DNA from 3 places in the Arthrobacter sp. FX8 genome. Region 2 is predicted to be linked to each of the others. Evidence: riboswitches for the same ligand, from Rfam matches in the RefSeq annotation. Region 2 holds a riboswitch; each other region holds the start of a gene.
The links. A riboswitch is a leader RNA that binds a small molecule or an ion and turns the genes downstream of it on or off. The one in region 2 is predicted to bind thiamine pyrophosphate.
Positions count from the first base shown of each region.

Region 1: another riboswitch for thiamine pyrophosphate. It lies ahead of thiC (phosphomethylpyrimidine synthase ThiC); the one in region 2 lies ahead of OUO20_RS15770 (ECF transporter S component).
Region 3: another riboswitch for thiamine pyrophosphate. It lies ahead of thiD (bifunctional hydroxymethylpyrimidine kinase/phosphomethylpyrimidine kinase); the one in region 2 lies ahead of OUO20_RS15770 (ECF transporter S component).

Region 1 covers NZ_CP113505.1:1,890,047-1,896,999, forward strand. The annotation lists gene rpsP (30S ribosomal protein S16) at 1-3, opposite strand, end outside; gene OUO20_RS08685 (hypothetical protein) at 237-692, opposite strand; gene OUO20_RS08690 (VOC family protein) at 861-1,736, opposite strand; gene OUO20_RS08695 (amidohydrolase family protein) at 1,836-2,918, opposite strand; TPP riboswitch at 2,998-3,105, shown strand; gene thiC (phosphomethylpyrimidine synthase ThiC) at 3,101-4,942, shown strand; partial or broken gene OUO20_RS08705 (alpha/beta fold hydrolase) at 4,939-5,672, opposite strand; gene ffh (signal recognition particle protein) at 5,774-6,953, opposite strand, start outside.
Region 2 covers NZ_CP113505.1:3,365,604-3,372,556, reverse strand. The annotation lists partial or broken gene mnhG (monovalent cation/H(+) antiporter subunit G) at 1-163, shown strand, start outside; gene OUO20_RS15790 (DUF4235 domain-containing protein) at 173-436, opposite strand; gene OUO20_RS15785 (CDGSH iron-sulfur domain-containing protein) at 556-771, opposite strand; gene OUO20_RS15780 (iron-containing redox enzyme family protein) at 827-1,879, opposite strand; gene OUO20_RS15775 (heme-degrading domain-containing protein) at 2,040-2,582, opposite strand; TPP riboswitch at 2,667-2,807, shown strand; gene OUO20_RS15770 (ECF transporter S component) at 2,874-3,497, shown strand; gene OUO20_RS15765 (ABC transporter ATP-binding protein) at 3,497-5,047, shown strand; partial or broken gene OUO20_RS15760 (energy-coupling factor transporter transmembrane component T family protein) at 5,044-5,843, shown strand; gene OUO20_RS15755 (UDP-N-acetylglucosamine 1-carboxyvinyltransferase) at 5,961-6,953, shown strand, end outside.
Region 3 covers NZ_CP113505.1:1,801,399-1,808,351, reverse strand. The annotation lists gene OUO20_RS08250 (ribonuclease E/G) at 1-3,199, shown strand, start outside; TPP riboswitch at 3,349-3,446, shown strand; gene thiD (bifunctional hydroxymethylpyrimidine kinase/phosphomethylpyrimidine kinase) at 3,454-4,974, shown strand; gene rplU (50S ribosomal protein L21) at 5,238-5,546, shown strand; gene rpmA (50S ribosomal protein L27) at 5,608-5,871, shown strand; gene obgE (GTPase ObgE) at 5,990-6,953, shown strand, end outside.

The DNA.
Region 1 (6,953 bases), 1.5 Mb from region 2:
CACTTTTGTGGTCACTCCTGTTTCAGAAAAGGGGTGAACCCGGCTTTCTGCACCCGTGGGGCGGGCCGTACTTGCGGGTTCGAAGGACAGGATCCGGACGCGGAGAGAGGGGCCACGCAGATCGAGTACCTGTTTATTGTGCCAGATGAACGGCGTTATTTCGACTTGGGCCACCGCGCCGGCGCCGCGGCCGGCCCTTGTGGAGGCGGAGGACGGCCGAAACCGGCATCACGGGGTCAGGCCGACCAGACGTACAGTCCCGTCCGCTCGGAATCGTCGATCGAGGCGGCCAACTCCGCCACCTGCTGAACGTAGCTCCGGGCCTGGCCGGCGTCGAACGGCATATCCTCCTGGCCGGCCCACTGTTCGGCGACGTCGTCAAGGACATTGCCTTCGCCTTCGGTTTCATAGGAGAGCAGGTCGGCCAGCGCACGGACCATGGCCGGCGGCACGGCAAGGAGCGAATCGCTGGCGACGTCCACCATGGTCAGCTCATAGTCGGCCCCGCCGGCGTGCACGGCAGTCCCGGCAAGATCGCCCAGCTGTTCGACTTCGAAGTCGCTGATGCCCTGGATCCGCACCGCCTGGCCCCCGGGCCCGCTGTCCGCCGCGGAGCCGCTTCCCTGGTCAAGGATGCCGGCGCGTTTCAGCGCGGCGTCATGGGTGGCGACGAAGATCTCGGTGAAGCCCATGGCGGGTGCCCTTCTTCCGTTGGCGGAGCTGCGTGCCGGGAGTTGCAGCCCGGCCGTACGGAATCAGCCTAGTTGCTGCGCGCCCGCCGGCAAACGCGCCGGGCCGGAGCCCGCGAGCCCCAACACTGGCCCGTCAGCACTGGCGCACGGCCCGTGCAGGAGCACCGGTCAGCGGACTGCCACCCGGAGCCGGTTGCGCCACGGGTCCTCGAACCGGAGCTCCGCGCCGGTGTGGTGGGCGGGCACCCCGGCGACCCTCAGGCGGTCAGCCAGCGCCCCGACGTCGTCACCCGAGGAAACCTCGATGAGCACCTCGCCCAACCCAAGGGTGTCCTTGCGGGGGCCGGCGCCGCGACTGTTCCAGACGTTCATGGCCATGTGGTGGTGGTAGCGGCCCGCGGAAACGAACAGGGCCTGCCCATGCCAGCCCGCCGTCTTCTCGAAGCCCAGGGTACCCACGTAGAAGTCCCTGGCGGTCTGGACGTCGCCAACCTGGAGGTGGACGTGCCCCACGCCTGCGGACGTCCGCCGCTGGCCTTCGAGGGATTCCTCAGTGAGGTGCTGCTCCAGGTAGCGCTGCGGCGGAAGCGCCAGGCTGTCCATCACCACGTCCGTCCCGTTCCAGGACCAGTTGCTGCGCGGCCGGTCCCAGTACAGCTCGATGCCGTTGCCCTCGGGGTCGGTGAAGTAGAAGGCCTCACTCACCAGGTGGTCGGCGCTGCCGGTGAAGGACCGGGGTTCGTACTGGGCTGCCGTGGCGATGGTGGCCGCCAGGGAAGCCTGGTCCTCGAACAATAGGGCGGTGTGGAACAGGCCGGCCTCTCCCCTGCCGGGAAGGTGCAGCCCGGGGGCCGGCGCCAGGTGGACCAGCGGCCTGCCGAGCCTGCCCAGGTAGAGCCCGCCGTCCTGCTCCGCCACCGCCTCCAGGCCCAGTGCGCGCTGGTAGTAGTCGGTCATGACCTTCATGTCGCCCACCTTGAGCATTACCGTGCCCATGGCGAGGTCGGCAGGAAGAAGATCCTGGCTGCTGGCTGCGTCGGTCATTTGAAGGCTCCTTGTGTTGGAGGCCGTCACTTCGGCGGCCTGTCACATATTAAAATTACTTGAAGCTTCAATTTATTCCAAGTAGCGGAACCAAATAACTCAACGGATGATGCGGCCGCCCAGCACCACGTGCTCCAGCGCCGTGATCGTGTCCGGGGTGGTCCGGGGGTCGTCCCGGCACACCACGACGTCGGCCCGCGCGCCTTCCTCCAGGTTGTCAGCGCCCAGCCACGCACGCGCTGCCCAGCAGGCGGCATCCAGGGCCGCATGCATGGGCAGGCCGGCCCCGTGCAGGGCGAGGATCTCATCTGCGATCCTGCCGTGCCGGATCACGCTGCCTGCGTCCGTGCCGGCAAAGATCCGGACGCCGGCGGCATGGGCCTCCGCCACCCGTTCCAGCCTGCGTTCCCACAGGGCACGCATGTGGGCGGCGTAGCGCGGAAACTTTGCGTCCGCCTGCTCCGCGATATCAGGAAAGGTGGCGATGTTGATGAGGGTGGGCACGATCGGTACGCCCTGCTCCACGAACCGGGGCAGGTGGCGCGGCAGCAGCCCCGTGGCGTGCTCAATGCAGTCAATGCCGGCGTCCAGCATTTGGTCCAGGGTGTCTTCGGCGAAGCAATGTGCCGTGACCCGGGCACCTTCATCATGGGCAGCCTGCACAGCGTCACGCACGACGGCGGCAGGAAAGGAGGGCGCAAGGTCGCCGGCGCTCCGGTCGATCCAGTCGCCCACCAGTTTGACCCAGCCGTCGCCGTCGCGCGCTTGCTTCCGCACGGCCTCCACGAGCCCGTCGGGTTCGACCTCCGCCGCGAAGCCGCGCAGGTAGCGGCGTGTGCGGGCCACATGCCGTCCTGCACGGATCAGTACCGGGAAGTCCCGGCCGCCCTGCATCCAGCGGGTATCGGCAGGTGAGCCGGCGTCGCGGACCAGCAGGGTTCCGGCGTTGAGGTCAGCCAGCGCCTGCTCCCGGGCAATGGCGGGTTCCACCGGGCCGTCGGGACCCAGGCCGATGTGGCAGTGGGCGTCGACGAACCCCGGCAGCACCCAGCCGTCGAGTTCCCGCGCCGGAGGGGCAGCGGGCCGGCTGAACGTGAGCTTGCCGTCCACCGACCAGAGTCCATGGCGTACCCGGTCCGGTGCGGCCAGGACGGGTCCGCGAAAGTAGATGATGTCTGCCATCGGGCTTCCTTTCGATGCCCGGTCAGGCTAGCACCCGCAAATGTGACACCGCCCTTCCGGGGGCCTGTGGTAGCTTCTTCTCTGACCACACGGGAGCCCTTGCAGGGGCTGAGATCGGGCTGACGCAGCCTGCGACCGTTGAACCTGTCCGGGTAATGCCGGCGAAGGAAGTGAGTATTCCCTTGAGTACGCAAAACACCCAGTTGAACCCTGCCCACCTGCCGTCCACCGGGGATTCCGGAGCCGGCTCCACGCCCCAGGTGAACCAGTCCCAGGTGACCCGGTCCCTGGCGTCGCATTCGCTGGCCTATATCGACGACGCCGGGTCCGGCATCCGGGTACCCGTCACGGAAATTGCCCTGGAGCCATCGCCCAACGGCCAGCCGAACGCACCGTTCCGGACCTACCGGACGGCGGGGCCGGGAAGCGACCCCGTCCGCGGCCTGGAGCCCTTCCGCGCGGAGTGGATCGTGGCGCGCGGAGACACCGAGGCCTACAGCGGCAGGGAACGCAACCTGCTCGACGACGGCCGCTCGGCCGTCCGCCGCGGCGCCGCCTCCGCGGAGTGGAAGGGCGCGCAGCCGGTGCCCCGCCGCGCCGTCGACGGCCGGACGGTGACCCAGATGCACTATGCCCGGCAGGGCGTCATCACGCAGGAGATGCGCTTCGTGGCGCTGCGCGAGAACTGCGATGTGGAACTGGTCCGGAGCGAACTGGCCGCCGGCCGCGCCATCATTCCGAACAACATCAACCATCCGGAGTCCGAGCCGATGATCATCGGCAAGGCCTTCCTGGTGAAGATCAACGCCAACATCGGAAACTCGGCCGTGACGAGTTCCATCGCGGAGGAGGTGGACAAGCTCCAGTGGGCCACGCAATGGGGCGCCGACACCGTTATGGACCTGTCCACCGGCGACGACATCCACACCACGCGGGAGTGGATCATCCGCAACTCCCCCGTCCCTATCGGCACCGTGCCGATCTACCAGGCCCTGGAGAAAGTCAACGGCGAGGCCAACGCGCTGACCTGGGAAATCTTCCGGGACACCGTCATTGAACAATGCGAGCAGGGCGTGGACTACATGACCATCCACGCCGGCGTGCTGCTTCGCTATGTCCCGCTGACCGCCAACCGGGTGACGGGCATTGTGTCCCGCGGCGGCTCCATCATGGCCGGCTGGTGCCTGGCCCACCACCAGGAGAACTTCCTCTACACGCACTTCGATGAGCTGTGCGGGATCTTCGCGAAGTACGACGTTGCCTTCTCCCTGGGCGACGGTTTGCGCCCCGGTTCGACGGCGGACGCCAACGACGCCGCCCAGTTCGCGGAACTGGACACGCTCGCCGAGCTCACCCAGCGCGCGTGGGAGTACGACGTTCAGGTCATGGTGGAGGGGCCCGGCCACGTTCCCTTCCACCTGGTCCGGGAAAACGTCGAGCGGCAGCAGGAACTCTGCAAGGGGGCCCCGTTTTACACCCTGGGCCCGCTGGTGACAGATGTTGCTCCGGGCTATGACCACATCACCTCAGCGATTGGTGCCACCGAGATTGCCCGTTACGGCACCGCGATGCTGTGCTACGTCACCCCGAAGGAACACCTGGGCCTGCCCAACAAGGACGACGTGAAGACCGGCGTGATCACCTACAAGATCGCCGCGCACGCGGCGGACCTGGCCAAGGGGCACCCGGGGGCGCATGAACGGGACGACGCCTTGTCCAAGGCGCGGTTCGAATTCCGCTGGCGGGACCAGTTCGCACTGTCCCTGGACCCGGTGACGGCTGAGGCGTTCCACGACGAGACGCTGCCGGCTGAGCCTGCCAAGACGGCGCACTTCTGTTCGATGTGCGGGCCCAAGTTTTGCTCCATGCGGATCAGCCAGGACATCCGCGACGAATTTGGTTCCGCGGAGGCGCAGGCGGCACTGGCCGATGCTGCGGCCGGGATGCGCGGGAAGAGCGAGGAATTCCTTGCCGCCGGCGGCAAGGTCTACCTGCCGGAACTGCGGGTGCCTGCTGACAGCTAGGACGCGCGGGCCGGCTGGCTCCGGCTGACCTGGCTGATGAACTGCCGGATGGCCCGGTCCCCGTCCGGGGAGTCATGGGGCCGGTGTCCTCCCGCGGCAACGCGGTGCAGGGCACCGGTCTCCCGGAGGTACCCGGCGATTTCCTCGTAGAGCGGTTCCCACCCACCGGTCAGCACCAGCGTGGGCACCCCGGGAACAATGTGCAGCGGCGCCTCCCATGACGGGGCCTGGAGCCGCAGCCTGCGGGCGGACCTTTTTCTTCCGTGGTGGCGGGCTGCTGGAGGTCGGTGGCGAAGACCCGCCGGACGAATTCGCGCTGGAAGTCTTCGTCGCTGAGCTGGTGGCGCACGTCGAAGAGGGGCTGCATGAGGCTGATGTGGGCGGCAGTGGCCGGGAGTTCCGCTGTCAGGGAGAGGCAGGCCGGTTCCACCAGCGTCAATGAGAAGACCAGGTCCGGACGTTCGACGGCGGCCATCATGGCCGCGATCGCCCCCTGGGAGTGCGCCACCACATGCCCGCCGGCGGCGCCGCGGCCGTCATCGGCAAGGGAGCGCAGGATGATGGCGGTGTCCTCCGCGAAGGACGACTCCAGTGGCTCCGCGAGGACGTCAAAGCCATGGCGGCGGAGGAACAGGGCGTCATAGGACAGTGCCATGCCGTGCTGGCGCGGCCACGCGGCGGCACCGAAGGTTCCGGCGCCGTGCACGAACACTACCCTCTGCTTGAACATGTCCCAACCCTATTCCACGGCACTGACATCCCAAGCAAGCAGCGCCAGGTGTCGTTCTGAGAGGTCAAAACGACACCCGGCGCTGCGTTGCCGGGGAACTGCTACTTGCCCAGGAACTTGTCGAAGCCCTTGGGGAGGTTCAGCTGGGACGGGTCGAAGTCCCCGCCCTGCTGGCCGAAGGCGGCGCCCGTAGGCAGCGCCTTGGCGGCGTTGGCACGGCGGGCTTCCGCTTCCTTGCGCTCCTGGGCAGCCTTGGCCGGGTTGCCGGACTTTGCCTTCTTCTTGGGCGCGTTCTTGGCGTTCTTCCGGGCACCGCCGCCGGCGCCGGGCAGGCCAGGCATCCCCGGCATTCCCGGCATGCCGCCCTGGGCCATCTTCTTCATCATCTTCTGGGCCTGGGCGAAGCGCTCCAGCAGGCCGTTGACCTCGGAGACGTGGACGCCGGAACCACGGGCGATGCGTGCCCGCCGTGAACCGTTGATGATCTTCGGCGCCAGCCGCTCGTGCGGTGTCATGGAGCGGACGATTGCCTCGACGCGGTCGATCTCGCGCTCGTCGAACTGCTCCAGCTGCTGCCGGATGTTCTGTGCACCCGGCATCATCATGAGCATCTTCTTCATGGAGCCCATGTTGCGGATCTGCTGCATCTGGGCCAGGAAGTCCTCGAGGGTGAAGTCTTCCTGGTCGGCGAACTTCTTCGCCATCCGGGCGGCCTCATCCTTGTCCCAGGCCTTTTCGGCCTGTTCGATGAGGGTGAGGATGTCGCCCATATCCAGGATGCGCGAGGCCATCCGGTCCGGGTGGAAGAGTTCGAAATCGTCCAGGCCTTCGCCGGTGGAGGCGAACATGACCGGCTTGCCGGTGACCGACGCGACTGAAAGAGCGGCACCGCCTCGGGCGTCGCCGTCGAGCTTGGACAGCACGATGCCCGTGAAGTTCACGCCTTCGTCGAAGGCGAGGGCCGTGTTCACGGCGTCCTGGCCGATCATGGAGTCGATCACGAACAGGACTTCGTTGGGCACGATGGCACGGCGGATCTGGCGCGCCTGTTCCATCATGTCGGCGTCCACGCCCAAGCGGCCGGCCGTGTCAACGATGACGACGTCGTGCAGCTTCTGGCGTGCTTCCTCGACGCCGGCGCGGGCGACGGCGACGGGGTCGCCGGCGGGCTGGTCCAGCTCGGTGGAGGTGGCACCCGGGTGCGGGGCGAAGACGGGGACCTTTGCCCGCTGGCCCACCACCTGGAGCTGGGTGACGGCGTTAGGGCGCTGCAGGTCGCAG
Region 2 (6,953 bases):
TCCAGCTGCTCACCGTACCGGTGTCCGCGCACATGGTGGGCCGCGCGGGGTACCGCACCAAGCACCTGCACCGGGAGCTGCTCACGGCCGACGAGCTGGAGGCCGTGGTGCAAAAGCCGCCGCCGAGGCTGCCCGGAAAGACAGCCCCGACGGCGGCGGGTAATGCCGGGAGCTAGACGATGTCCTGCGACTTGGCGAAGCGGGTGATGGCGCGCTGGGTGCCGCGGTTGGCCAGCACCTGGATGATGGCGCTGACGGACGCCGAGATCAGCGCGAAGGTCAACGCCGAACGCAGGCTGGTGGGGACATCCTCGTTCTTGCCGGTGGGGGCTTTCTGCCCGGTGGTCTTCTCCCAGATGGTGTTGACCAGCTTGGTGCCGGCCAGGCCTGCGCCGAGGCTCACCCCGGTTCCGAGCAGCTTGATGAAAAGGTTCATTCCTATTACTCCTTGCGGGCGGAAAACGGACTGCCTCCAGCCTAGCCGTACGCCCGTGCCGGTCCGGGCAAGGCCGTGGCGTGCTGCAGGCCGGTTGTTGGACTAAATGGCTTGTTGGACTACTTCGCGGGCGGCTCGGTGCGGAACTTGATCATCTTGTGCGTGCCGTCGCAGTAGGGCTTGATGGCCGAGGCGCCGCAGCGGCACAACGCAACAGTCCTGCGGTCGCGGGGCACCGCGTCCCCGGATGGGGTGACGATCTCGAAATCACCCCTGACGATCAGGGGCCCGTCCGGGCAGACCACGATGGAGCCCGCGGCGGATTCCTGGTCCATGTCCGATCCTGTTCCGTGCTGTCCGGGTTTCATGCCTGCACCGCTTTCGTCTTAGTCATGCTGCCGCCGGCACGGCCGCCCGCAGCGATGATGCCCCGGCTTCCCATGAGGACATCAGATGGGCGGACAGCCGGCCGTCGAGGGCCATGGCGGCAGTGGCCCCAAACAGGACGTCCGCGAGGAGTTCCGGTTCGGCTTCGACGAGGCCGCCGGCGAGGTCCCGGCCTGCGATCTGCTCGTGGACGGCGTCGGCCTCCACATGCTCATCGAAGTAGTGGGTGACGTCCGCGCCGAACCCGTGCCGGCGGAATCCGTTGCCGTAGAACCGGTTGGGCTGGGAGGAGGTCATCTCGTAGATCGCCAGGTGGCCGGTGATGGCACCCCGGAGCCGCCGGTTCAGGCCGCACAGCGACATGAGGTTGACGGACGCGAGGGAGACGGCGGGGACGGCATCCACGTACGCGCCGTAGCTGACGTCGAGGCCCAAACCGCGCATGGTCCGGGCGAACAGCGCGCTGTGCATGCGCTCGGGGCGGCCGCCGCCGTATTCATCCGCCTGGATTTCCACCAGGGCCGCCTTGGGCCGTCCGCTGAGCCGCGGAATGGCCCACGTGTGCGGGTCGGCTTCCTTCAGCTGGTACATGGACTTGTGGATCAGGAACTCCCGGAGCTGGTCCAGGCCCGCCTTCCTGGCGACGTAGCGGGAGACGCTGGGCCCGGTGTCCGTGGCTGCGAGGCCGAACAGGACGTCGGCTACCTGGTCGCTGGTCAGGGCACCGGCAGGCAGTTCGAAGTCTGCGGCGGCCCGGTGCGCGGCGGCACGGAGGGCTGCCTCAAACGGTGCCTCGACCAGCTGCCGGACCCGGATTAACGCCGGCTCCCACTCCCAGTCGTCGGAGACGCCGGCCAGGCCGGAATAGTGGAGCTCGTAGAGGCAGAAGAGGGCCAGCTGGATGTCCTCGTCGCCGATGATGTCACTAGTGCCGGCCACCTGCCCTGCCGCCAGGTGGTACAGCCCGTCCAGCCCCGTCCCGGCTTCGGCCGGAGCCTGCGCAAGGAGTGCGAACAGGGCGTTGCTGAGGGGGCCTCTGGATTCCGGGATTCTCATGGTGCTCCTTGGTCTGCCGCGCTGGTGACGGGAACGAACGCGGGACCGCCCATGGTGACTCCCATGCCCTGTCCTCCTCGAAACCCGCGAACCAATATAGTAAGCATGATTACTAATAAAAGCTAAGCAGGCTTCCTGTTGGCTGCAGGTCAACCGGCGCCTAATCCCGCAGCGACGACCCCAGGATGTCGCGCAGCGCCTCAACCACCAGGTCATGGTCCTGCAGCTGCGGCAACCCGGAGACGGCGACCGTGGCCACGGCGCCCACGCCGGTGACGTAGATCGGAAAGGCGCCGCCATGGGCTGCATACCGGGATTGGTCGAACCAGGCGTTGTCCTCGATCCGGCCGCCGCCCAGCCGGCCCCGCAGCCCCACCAAAAGCGACGGCACCTCGTACCGGGCGGCAGTGCGCTGCTTGGCGCGGATCCAGTGCCCGTTGTCCGGCGTGGCGCCCGGGAGCGCGACGTGGAACAGGACCTGCTCGCCCTTGGTGATGTCGATGGCTATGGGAAGGGACCGCTCCTTGCCCAGCTCCACCAGGAGCAGGCCCAGGTTCAACGCGTCATCCAGCGAAAAGCCGGGGAACTGGAGCTCCCGGACCTCCGCCTCGATGCGGGCGATCGACGCTTCCAGCGACCCCTCCAGCTGGGCGTCGGCGGAATCAGGATCGAATCCGGTCACATCCGGTGGAATGGCGCTCATGGCCCTCAATCTACCCCCGCCAGGTGTAAACTTGACCACGCCCGGAAGGGCAGTTCAAAAGCCTTACCCATCCAAAAGCACCACTAATAACGACAGGGGAGCGCCGCCGTCGGACATCCTGGCACAAGCCGGGCACCGCAGGTGGGCGCTGAGAGTGCGGACAGCCGCAGACCCTCGAACCTGATCCGGTTAGTACCGGCGCAAGGGAGTCGAGTTCTCAAAGTGCCGCGGCTGCACGGCAACAGCCGTCAGCCGGGTCCACTTTCCCCTCCTGTTTCCCAGGAGGATCACATGAGTACTGCAGCAATCAAGAAGACCACCAGTAAGTCCTGGCGCGTCGTGGACATCGTGGTCGCCGCGCTGGTGGCCATTGCGGGCGGCGTCATTTTCTGGGCGTGGGACCAGGGAGCAGCCGCGCTTTCTGCCCCCATGAATGCCGCCTACCCGCCCCTGACCGGGCTGCTGGCGGGCGGCTGGATGATTCCCGGCGTGCTGGGAATGCTGATCATCCGCAAGCCCGGGGCCGCCCTGTTCTGTGAAACCGTGGCCGCCACCGGGGAACTCCTCATGGGTTCCCAGTACGGTGCCTCGGTCCTCTTCTCCGGCTTCATCCAGGGCCTCGGCGCGGAAATCATCTTCGCCATCTTCGTCTACCGCAAGTTCAACCTGCCCGTCTCCCTGCTGGCAGGCGCCGCGGCTGGATTCTTCTGCGGACTGAATGACTCGTTCGCACCGTGGGGCTGGAACATCGCCTACTCCGGTGCGGACAAGCTGGCGTACATCGTGCTGACCACCCTCTCCGGCGCCATTCTCGCCGGCGCCCTGTCCTGGCTGGCCACGCGCGGCCTGGCGCGTACGGGCGTGCTGAGCTCCTTCGCTTCGCGCAAGGCCGCCACGGAGCCTGTCTTCTCCTGATGGCACCAGCCCAGCGTGACGGCGGCACCGTCCGCCCTGCCGCCGTCACAGCCCGGGGCTGGGGGTGGCGGCACGCCGGCAGGGCCAAGCCTGCCGTCCATGCGCTTGACCTGGACATCAGCCCGGGGGAGCGGGTGCTCCTGCTCGGCCCCTCGGGTGCCGGGAAGTCCACGCTCCTGCACGCGCTCGCAGGGGTGCTGGGGGACATCAACGACGACGGCGGCGAGGCGGGGGACGCCGACGAGTCGGGTTCGCTGCTGGTTGACGGCGCCGTGCCCCGCGCCCAGCGCGGGCGCGCCGGACTTATGCAGCAGGACCCCGAGACGCAGGTGGTCCTGTCGCGGGTGGGGGACGACGTCGCCTTCGGTGCCGAAAACCTTGCCGTCCCACGGGAAGCAATCTGGGCGCGCGTGCACGAGGCGCTTGCCGACGTCGGACTGTCCCACCTGCCGCTGGACCACCCGACGTCGGCCCTGTCCGGCGGGCAAAAGCAGCGCCTGGCGCTGGCCGGCATCCTGGCCATGCGCCCGGGCCTGATCCTCCTGGATGAGCCAACCGCCAACCTGGACCCGGACGGCGTGCTGGAGGTCCGCGATGCCGTGGCGCGGTGCCTGGACAAGACCGGGGCCACGCTGGTGGTGGTGGAGCACCGGGTGTCCGTGTGGAAGGACCTGGTGGACCGGATCGTGGTCCTGCAGCCGGGCTCCGCCGCGGATCCTGCCGTACTCCTGGACGGGCCGCCGGACCGGGTGCTCACGGAGGCGCGGGCCATGCTGGCCGCCGCCGGTGTGTGGGTCCCCGGCTACGTCCCGGCAACCCGTGCCCGGGCGGTGGTCCCGGCCCCCGGCACGGGAAACCTCCTGCTCGCAGCCGAACAGTTGGCAGTCTCCCGCGAACGTCCCCGACGCAAGGGCTTAAGGAAGATCCCGCCGTCGCCGGTCCAGGAAGGCCTGGCCGCGCAGGTGCGCGCCGGGCAGGCGCTCGCCGTGACGGGTCCCAACGGCGCCGGTAAGTCCACTTTCGCCCTGACCCTGGCAGGGCTGCTGGAACCGGTGTCCGGAAAGGTCTCCGCCACCATGGACCTGAGCCGCGGTGCCGGCATTGACCCGTACCGGTGGAAGGCGGATCAGCTGATTTCCCGAGTGGGGACGGTGTTCCAGGAGCCGGAGCACCAGTTCGTGACCGGCAAGGTGCTTGACGAACTGCTGTTCGGCCCCCGGCACCTGGGCCACGGCGGGGATCGGGTGGACGAACTGCTGGAGCGGCTGCGGCTCACCGCGCTGGTGGACGCCAACCCCTACACGCTCTCCGGTGGCGAGAAGCGGCGGCTGTCCGTGGCCACCGTCCTTGCCGCCAGCCCGCAGGTCCTGGTCCTGGATGAACCCACGTTCGGGCAGGACGCCAACACCTGGGCCGAGCTGGCGTCCTTCCTGTCCGAGCTCCTGGATGCCGGCACTGCCGTGGTGTCCGTGACCCATGACGCCGAATTCACCCAGGCCTTGGGCGGGGCCGAACTGCGGATGGCCGCGGCGGAAGCGGTGGCGCCATGAGGCAGCAACTCACCCTGGGCGGCAACCATGCCCTCCTGGTCCGCGCCAATCCACTAAGCAAGTTCGCTGCCGTCCTGCTGATCACCGCCGTCCTGGCGCTGTCCATCGACTGGGTTTCGGCGTCCGTGGCCCTGGTCTTTGAGCTTCTGCTCTTTCCCCTGGCCGGGCTCACCCTGTCCCTGCTGTGGCAGCGCGGCTGGCCGCTGATCCTTGCCGCTGCCGTGGGGGCTGGAGCACCTCCATCCTGGCCCCGGACAGCGGCCGGATCCTGCTCGACGCCGGGATCTGGTCCATGAGCGAAGGTTCCCTGCAGCTGGGCATCGGCTTCCTCCTGCGCGGCTTTGCGATCGCCCTTCCGGCCGTGCTCCTGATGAGCTGCACCGATCCCACGGACCTTGCCGACGCGCTGGCGCAGAAGGCGCGCCTGCCGCACCGCTTTGTCCTGGGAACGCTCGCCGCGATGCGCCTGGTGGGGCTCATGGCTGAAGAATGGCAGACCATCGGGATGGCCCGGCGTGCGCGCGGCGTGGGTTCGCGCGGCAGCGTGGCCCAGCGGGTGAAGGCCACGCTGGGCCAGAGTTTCGGGCTGCTGGTACAGGCCATCCGCCGCGCGTCCAGGCTTGCTGTGACCATGGAAGCCCGCGGTTTCGGCGGCGGCAACCGGACCTGGGCCCGGGAATCCACGTTCAGCGCGCTGGACCTTGGGGTGGTGGCCGGCGGTGTCCTGGTGGCCGGCCTCGCGCTATTTGCTGCCCTGGCCGCCGGGACCTGGAACATGGTGTGGCTGGGCAGTTGATGTTGGCGGTCCGGCCCAGGTGATTCCTATCGCATGCAGTGGGTAGAGGCTTCCCCGATGCCCCGTACCAGTGCCCGATCAGGGCCCGCCTAACTCATTTATGATATATTTGCGGGTATGACGCAGGAGACCGCTGAGCACGTTGCCGCCATGTTGAGGGATGCCCGGAGCGAGAAGGGCTGGACCCAGGGCCAGTTGGCCGCCGAGCTCGGCACCAGCCAGAGCGCCGTTGCCCGGATGGAGCAGGGCAAGCAGAACCTGAGCCTGAAGATGATCCAGAGGCTGGAGAAGATCTTCGACCGCAGCATCGTCAACGTCGGCAAGCCGCAGATGACGCACCTGCGGGTGGAGGGCGGCCGTACCCTCTCCGGTGCCGTGGATGTCAACAGCAGCAAGAACGCCGGCGTCGCCCTGCTGTGCGCCAGCCTGATCAACCGTGGCACCACCGTGCTCCGCCGGCTGGCACGGATCGAGGAAGTCAACCGCATCGTCGAAGTGCTGACCAGCATCGGCGTCGAGTGCACCTGGCTTAACGACACTGACCTGCGTCTTCGCCGCCCCGCCGTCCTGGACCTGGAAGCCATGGACGTTGACGCGGCGCGCAGGACCCGCAGCGTCATCATGCTGCTGGGTCCCCTTCTGGATGAGTCGCGGGAGTACCGGCTGCCCTACGCCGGCGGCTGCGACCTCGGCACCCGCACCGTGGAACCGCACATGCAGGCGTTGCGCCAGTTTGGCCTTGCCGTGGAAGCCACGGCCGGTTTCTACACGGTCCAGGCTCCGCCGGCGGACGCGCAGGACCGCTCCTTCGTCCTCACCGAACGCGGGGACACCGTCACCGAGAACGCCATCATGGCCGCGGCGCACCGGCCGGGAACCACCGTGATCCGCAACGCCAGCCCCAATTACATGGTGCAGGACCTGTGCTTCTACCTGCAGATGCTGGGCGTCACCATCGAGGGCGTGGGCACCACCACCCTGAAGATCACGGGCCGGCCCGACATTGACGCGGAGATCGAGTACTTCCCCTCCGAGGATCCCATCGAGGCGATGAGCCTCATCACGGCCGGCATCGTCACCAATTCCGAGGTCACGGTGCGGCGGGTGCCC
Region 3 (6,953 bases), 1.6 Mb from region 2:
GGACGCCCCCGAACCCCTGCCCGCCTTCGCTGATGACGCAGAGGCAACCGCTGCCGCCGGCACTGCGCCTGTTGATGCTGCGTCCGTTGATGCCCCGGCACCGGCCGTGGCCGGTGAAGACGCTGCCGCAGCACCTGCTGCCACGGCGGACGCCGAAACCAAACCTGTTCGCCGCCGTCGGGTAGCCACCCGCAAGGCCGCGTCCCCGGCTGCCCCGCCCGCGGCGGAAGCCGCGGCAGCGGACGCCGTCGCTGCAGAACCAGCAATCCCGGAAGCCCCGGCACAGGCACCGGCCCGGGAGGAAGCTGCCGCCCAGGAAGCAGCTCCTGCGCAGGAGCAGCCCCAGGAACCCGTCGCGGCCGCCGAGGCTGCCGGAGCCCCCGGGCCTGCCCGGGAAACCCCCGCTGTGGCCAAGGAAGAGCACGCTGCGGTCAAGGAACAGACCGCCCCCGCCGCGGCCGCCAGCCCCTTTGGTTCCCTCTTCCTGGAGCCTGCATCGCCCACATCCGTGCTCTTCCAGGCCCCGGACCTCAGCACCGTGGTCCGTCCCGCAGCACCCGCCGTCGAGGAACCTGAAGAGGAAGAAACCGACGACGGCGACGATTCCTCCAGCCGCCGCCGGCGCCGCAGCCGCGGCCGCAGGGGCCGCAGCCGCGTCGGCGACAAGGCGGACGAGGACATCGAGGGTGGCAGCGCCGAGGCTGACGCCGAGGACGAGGCCGACGAGGACAGCGCCACACAAGCCGAGGACGGCGTGACGTCCCGCCGCCGCCGTCGCCGCCGCCGCGGTGACCAGGACCTGGAGCTGACCGGCGGGGAAGGCGACGACCCGCCCAACACGGTGACGAGGGTCCGTGCCCCGCGCGCGGTCAGTGAAGCGCCGGTCAACAACCGGGTCACCAGCGTCAAGGGCTCCACCCGCCTTGAGGCCAAGAAGCAGCGCCGCCGCGAATCCCGCGACACCGGCCGCCGCCGCACCGTCATCACCGAGGCCGAGTTCCTGGCCCGCCGCGAATCCGTGGACCGGCAGATGATCGTACGCCAGCGCGACGACAGAATCCAGATCGCCGTCCTTGAAGACGGTGTCCTGGCCGAGCATTTCGTATCCAAGACCCAGCAGGACTCGCTCATCGGCAACGTCTACCTGGGCAAGGTCCAGAACGTGCTGCCGTCAATGGAAGCTGCGTTCGTGGACATCGGGCGTGGCCGCAACGCCGTGCTGTACGCCGGTGAGGTCAACTGGGAAGCCGTCAACCTCGAAGGCAAGCAGCGCCGCATCGAGAACGCGCTCAAATCCGGCGACACCGTCCTGGTCCAGGTGACCAAGGATCCCGTCGGCCACAAGGGCGCCCGGCTGACCAGCCAGATCTCCCTTCCCGGCCGCTACCTGGTCTACGTGCCCGGCGGCTCCATGACCGGCATCTCCCGCAAGCTGCCCGACGTCGAACGCAACCGCCTCAAGCGCATCCTCAAGGACCGCCTGCCCGAGCACGCCGGCGTCATCGTCCGGACCGCCGCGGAAGGTGCCTCGGAAGAGGAACTGACGCACGACATCAACCGCCTGCGCGCCCAGTGGGAAGGCATCGAAAGCCAGTCCCAGTCCACCAAGATCCTGGCCCCGGAGCTGCTGTACGGCGAACCGGACCTGACCATCAAGGTGGTCCGGGACGTCTTCAACGAGGACTTCTCCAAACTGATCGTCTCCGGTGAGGAGGCCTGGGACACCATCGAGGCCTACGTCACGTACGTGGCGCCGGACCTGGTGGGCCGCCTCGAGAAGTGGACCAAGGACCAGGACATCTTCTCCGCCTGGCGCATCGACGAGCAGATCCACAAGGCCCTTGAGCGGAAGGTGTTCCTGCCCTCCGGCGGCTCCCTGGTCATCGACCGCACCGAGGCCATGACCGTGGTGGACGTCAACACCGGCAAGTTCACCGGCAGCGGCGGCAACCTCGAGGAAACCGTCACCAAGAACAACCTGGAAGCTGCCGAGGAAGTGGTGCGCCAGCTGCGGCTGCGCGACATCGGCGGCATCATCGTGATCGACTTCATCGACATGGTGCTCGAATCCAACCGCGACCTGGTCCTGCGCCGCCTGGTGGAATGCCTGGGCCGCGACCGGACCAAGCACCAGGTTGCCGAGGTCACGTCGCTGGGCCTGGTCCAGATGACCCGCAAGCGCATGGGGACGGGCCTGCTGGAAGTCTTCGGCGAGCAGTGTGAGGCCTGCGCCGGCCGGGGCGTAGTGACGCACGACGATCCCGTGGAGCACCGCCGCGCCAACATTGTGGCGGCCGAGCACCACGTCCAGCGCGCCGACAGCCGCCCCGAAGCCCGCGGGGAAGCCCACCGCCCCGAAGGGCAGCGGGCCGATGGCGGCCAGCCCGGAGTCCGTCCCGAGCGCAAACGGCGGCGGGGACGCGGCGGCCAGCAGCCCGAGGCTGCCCCGGCGCCTGCTGTCCACGTCCACACCGTCCTTCCGGACCCCACAGACGCAGAGCGGCACGCAAAGGCAGAGGCCACCCGGCTTGCCCTGGCGAACATCGCGGCTGCCGCCCATGCGGCCCACCTGCATGACGATGAGGTGGCAGCCACCCGGCAGGCACCGTCCGCCGAGCCTGCGCAGGCCCCTATTGAAGAGAAGCACGACGCCGATGGCCCGGCACGCCCCGCAGCTGTCCTGACCTTCGGCGGCGAGGAAGTCCCGCTTCCCTTCGTGGAGCACGCTGAGGACCAGCATCCCAGGCCCGCCCTCACGCTGGACCGGCTCGCGGAAGCCTTTGCCCACCTCGGCCAGCCGGCTTCCCCCGTGGAGAACGCGCCCGCCAAGGCCGCAGACACGGTGAAGCCGGCCGAACAGTCAGCGCCCAAACAGTCGGTGCCCGAACAGCAGCCCGGCGGGGGAGCGGAGGCGCGTGCCGCCGTGGAAGCTCCGGCGGAAAAGGACTACTCCGACCACACGCTGGAGCAGTCCCGGCAACGCAGGCCGCGGCGCCACCGCGCTGCCAGCCGTGCCCAGGGTGCCGCAAATGAAACCGTTGTCCAGCACCACGAGAACGTCCAGGCGACAGGCGCGGGGCACTCGCACGCAGCCAAGGCCCCGGACACCGCCAAAGCACAGCCCGCTGCGGCGGAGCCCGGCAAGCCGGCAGGGGAACCGATCATCCTCGGCGTCGGCGTCCCCGCCTCGGAGCTCTAAGCCAGGGCGCAGCCAACGCGCCACCCAGGAAGTCCCCGTCGTGCGGACTGTTCCCCCATGAATCCAGGGGGAACAGTCCACGGGCGGGGACTTCCTGCATGCGCGGGTGCTGTCACCTTTCCGCCGGGTACGCCCCAGCGGCTACTCTGGAACCCGACACGGGGTGCCGCGCAGAAGGCCGGCTGAGATCCACACCCGTTGAACCTGTCCGGCTAGTACCGGCGAAGGGATGTCTGTTGTCTTCGACCCTCTCCATGCCCCTGCCCACAGCGTCCGGCGTGGCCCCCGCGCTGCCTGGGGGCCGCGATGTCCCGCGCGTCCTCTCCATTGCAGGCTCCGACCCGTCCGGCGGGGCCGGGATCCAGGCGGACCTCAAAAGCATTGCCGCCCATGGCGGATACGGCATGGCCGCGATCACGGCACTCACGGCGCAAAACACCCGGGGCGTGCAGTCCGTCCACGTCCCGCCGGCCGGCTTCCTGGCCCAGCAGCTGGACGCGGTCAGTGACGACATCAGCATCGACGCCGTCAAGATCGGCATGCTGGGCGACGAGTCGGTGATCCGCACTGTCCGCCAGTGGCTCGGAAAGGCCCGTCCCGCCGTCGTGGTCCTGGACCCCGTCATGGTGGCCACCAGCGGCGACAGGCTGCTGAAAGAATCCGCCGAAGCCGCGCTCCGGGAACTGCTGCCCCTTGCCCACCTCATCACCCCCAACCTTCCCGAGCTCGCGCTGCTGCTGGGCACGGAGCCGGCGAAGGACTGGGACACCGCGCTGGACCAGGGCAGGCGCCTGGCGGAAGCCACCGGAGCCACCGTGCTGGTCAAGGGTGGCCACCTTTCAGGCCTCGACTGCCCGGATGCGCTGGTCAACACTTCGGGCCTCCTGGGGCCGGACGTGGTGGAAGTGCAGGGGAAGCGGGTTTCCACGCGGAACAGCCACGGGACGGGCTGTTCCCTGTCCTCTGCCATGGCAACAGTCCAGGCCCGTTTGGGCAATTGGGAGGCATCACTGCGAACGGTCAAGCCCTGGCTGGCCGGCGCACTTGAGAACTCCGGCCAATTGGAGGTGGGCCAGGGGAACGGCCCCGTACACCACTTCCACCACGTGCGGCCGGTCCTGGAGGAGGGCGGCTTCGCGGCCCGGTTGTGGTCGGAAGCCCAACAGGACCTGGCGGACATCTACGCACTGGACTTCATCCACGGCCTGGCGTCCGGAGACCTTCCGGAGAAGGACTTTGCCTACTACCTGGCGCAGGATGCCCTCTACCTGAACGGCTACTCCAGGGTGCTGGCACGGGCCAGCGCGCTGGCCCCCTCGGAGGCCGAGCAGCTTTTCTGGGCCGGATCCGCGCAGCAGTGCCTTGAGGTGGAATCGGAACTCCACCGCTCGTGGCTCAGCACCCGCCCGGCCCCGAAGGGCCTGGGCCCCGTCACCAAGTCATACGTGGACCACCTCACGGCAGCGTCGGCGTCGGGCAGCTATGCCGTCCTCGCCGCCGCCGTGCTTCCCTGCTTCTGGCTCTACGCCGAAGTCGGCGGGAAGCTCCACGCCCGGTTCCTGGCCTCGGGCGAACCGGACGGCCATGCCTACGCGGCCTGGCTCCGGACGTACGCCGACGAGGGCTTCGCCGAAGCAACCCGCAAAGCCATCGCCATCGTGGATGCAGCCGGACGGACCGCGCCGGACCATGAGAGGGCGGCGATGGTGACGGCGTTCAAGCAGTCCTGCCGCCTGGAAGTGGAGTTCTTCGACGCGCCGAGGCTGCATTCCTGACCCCCGCGGGCCGGGCCCGGCTATGATGGTGGAGCACGGTTGCGGCGGTTCCTGCCGGGCTGTGGTTACTACCACAGCCGGCCCGCCTGAACCAGCCTCATTTGCGGCCGAAGATGGATTTAGCGTATTCTTGATCTTCGGTGCTTACGCCAACACTTGGGTTACGACCCCACGGCGTTGAGGCACAGCGAGAAACCAAGCTTTTAGCAAGTCGGTTCCGCACGCAAATTTTGTAATAAACGTCGAGAGAAGTGAGTTCCCAAGTGGTGTACGCGATTGTCCGCGCAGGCGGCCGCCAAGAGAAGGTTTCCGTTGGAGACTTCGTTACCCTGAACCGCGTCGCCGGTGGAGCCGGCAGCACCATTGAGCTGCCCGCACTGCTCCTGGTTGATGGTGACAAGGTCACCTCCGCCGCCGCTGACCTGGCCAAGGTAACTGTTACGGCTGAAATCCTCCAGGACCTGCGTGGTCCTAAGATTGTCATCCAGAAGTTCAAGAACAAGACCGGCTACAAGAAGCGCCAGGGTCACCGCCAGGAACTGACCAAGGTCAAGATCACCGGCATCAAGTAACCACCGGTTACTGTTCAGGCATTTCAACAGATTCCCCAGAATTTAGAGGCAGGCATTTCAGATGGCACATAAAAAGGGCGCGAGCTCCACTCGCAACGGTCGCGATTCCAACGCTCAGTACCTCGGCGTCAAGCGCTTCGGCGGCCAGGTTGTTTCGGCCGGCGAGATCATCGTCCGCCAGCGTGGCACCCACTTCCACCCGGGCGCCGGCGTTGGCCGTGGCGGCGACGACACCCTGTTCGCCCTGACCCCGGGCGCCGTTGAATTCGGCACCCGCCGCGGTCGTCGCGTAGTCAACATCGTTGCTGCTGCAGCTGCAGAGTAACAACAAGTTCTGAAACGGTGGAGCGGGCCTGAGGGTCCGCTCCACTGTTCTTTAACCGCATTACAATCGATGTGGCGTCCCCTGGGCCGCCAGGTAAACAGTTTCTGAGGAGATCCACGTGGCCAGCTTTGTAGACCGGGTAGTACTGCACGTATCCGGCGGTACCGGCGGCCATGGGTGCGTCTCCGTCCACCGCGAGAAGTTCAAGCCGCTGGGCGGACCCGACGGCGGCAACGGGGGCAACGGCGGCGACGTGATCCTCCGCGTCGACCACCAGACCACCACGCTTCTTGACTACCACCACGCACCGCACCGGCACGCCAGCAACGGCGGCCCCGGCATGGGTGACTGGCGCGGCGGCAAAAACGGTGAAACCCTCATCCTGCCCGTCCCGGACGGCACCGTGGTGAAGTCCAAGGACGGCACCGTCCTGGCTGACCTCGTCGGCGAGGGCACCGAGTACGTGGCCGCCGCAGGCGGCATTGGCGGACTCGGCAACGCCGCCCTGTCCTCGCAAAAGCGCCGCGCCCCCGGCTTTGCGCTGCTGGGCATCGAAGGCGAGTCCCGCGACATCGTCCTGGAACTGAAGTCCATCGCCGACATCGCGCTGGTGGGTTTCCCGTCGGCCGGCAAGTCCAGCCTCATCGCGGCGATGTCCGCGGCCCGGCCCAAGATCGCTGACTACCCGTTCACCACGCTGGTTCCCAACCTCGGCGTCGTGCAGGCCGGAGACGTGCGGTTCACCATCGCCGACGTACCCGGGCTCATCGAAGGTGCCAGCGAGGGACGCGGCCTGGGCCACCACTTCCTGCGGCACGTGGAGCGCTGCGCAGCCCTGGTGCACGTGCTGGACTGCGGCACGCTGGAATCGGAGCGCGACCCGTTGTCGGACCTCGCCATCATCGAGGGCGAGCTGGAGAAGTACGCCGTCGACATGAGCTACGCAGGCCAGGACGGCGAAGTGGTACCCCTGAACCACCGCCCCCGGCTGGTGGCCCTGAACAAGGTAGACCTGCCCGACGGCAAGGACATGGCCGAATTCGTGCGTCCGGAACTCGAATCCCGCGGCTACCGCGTGTTCG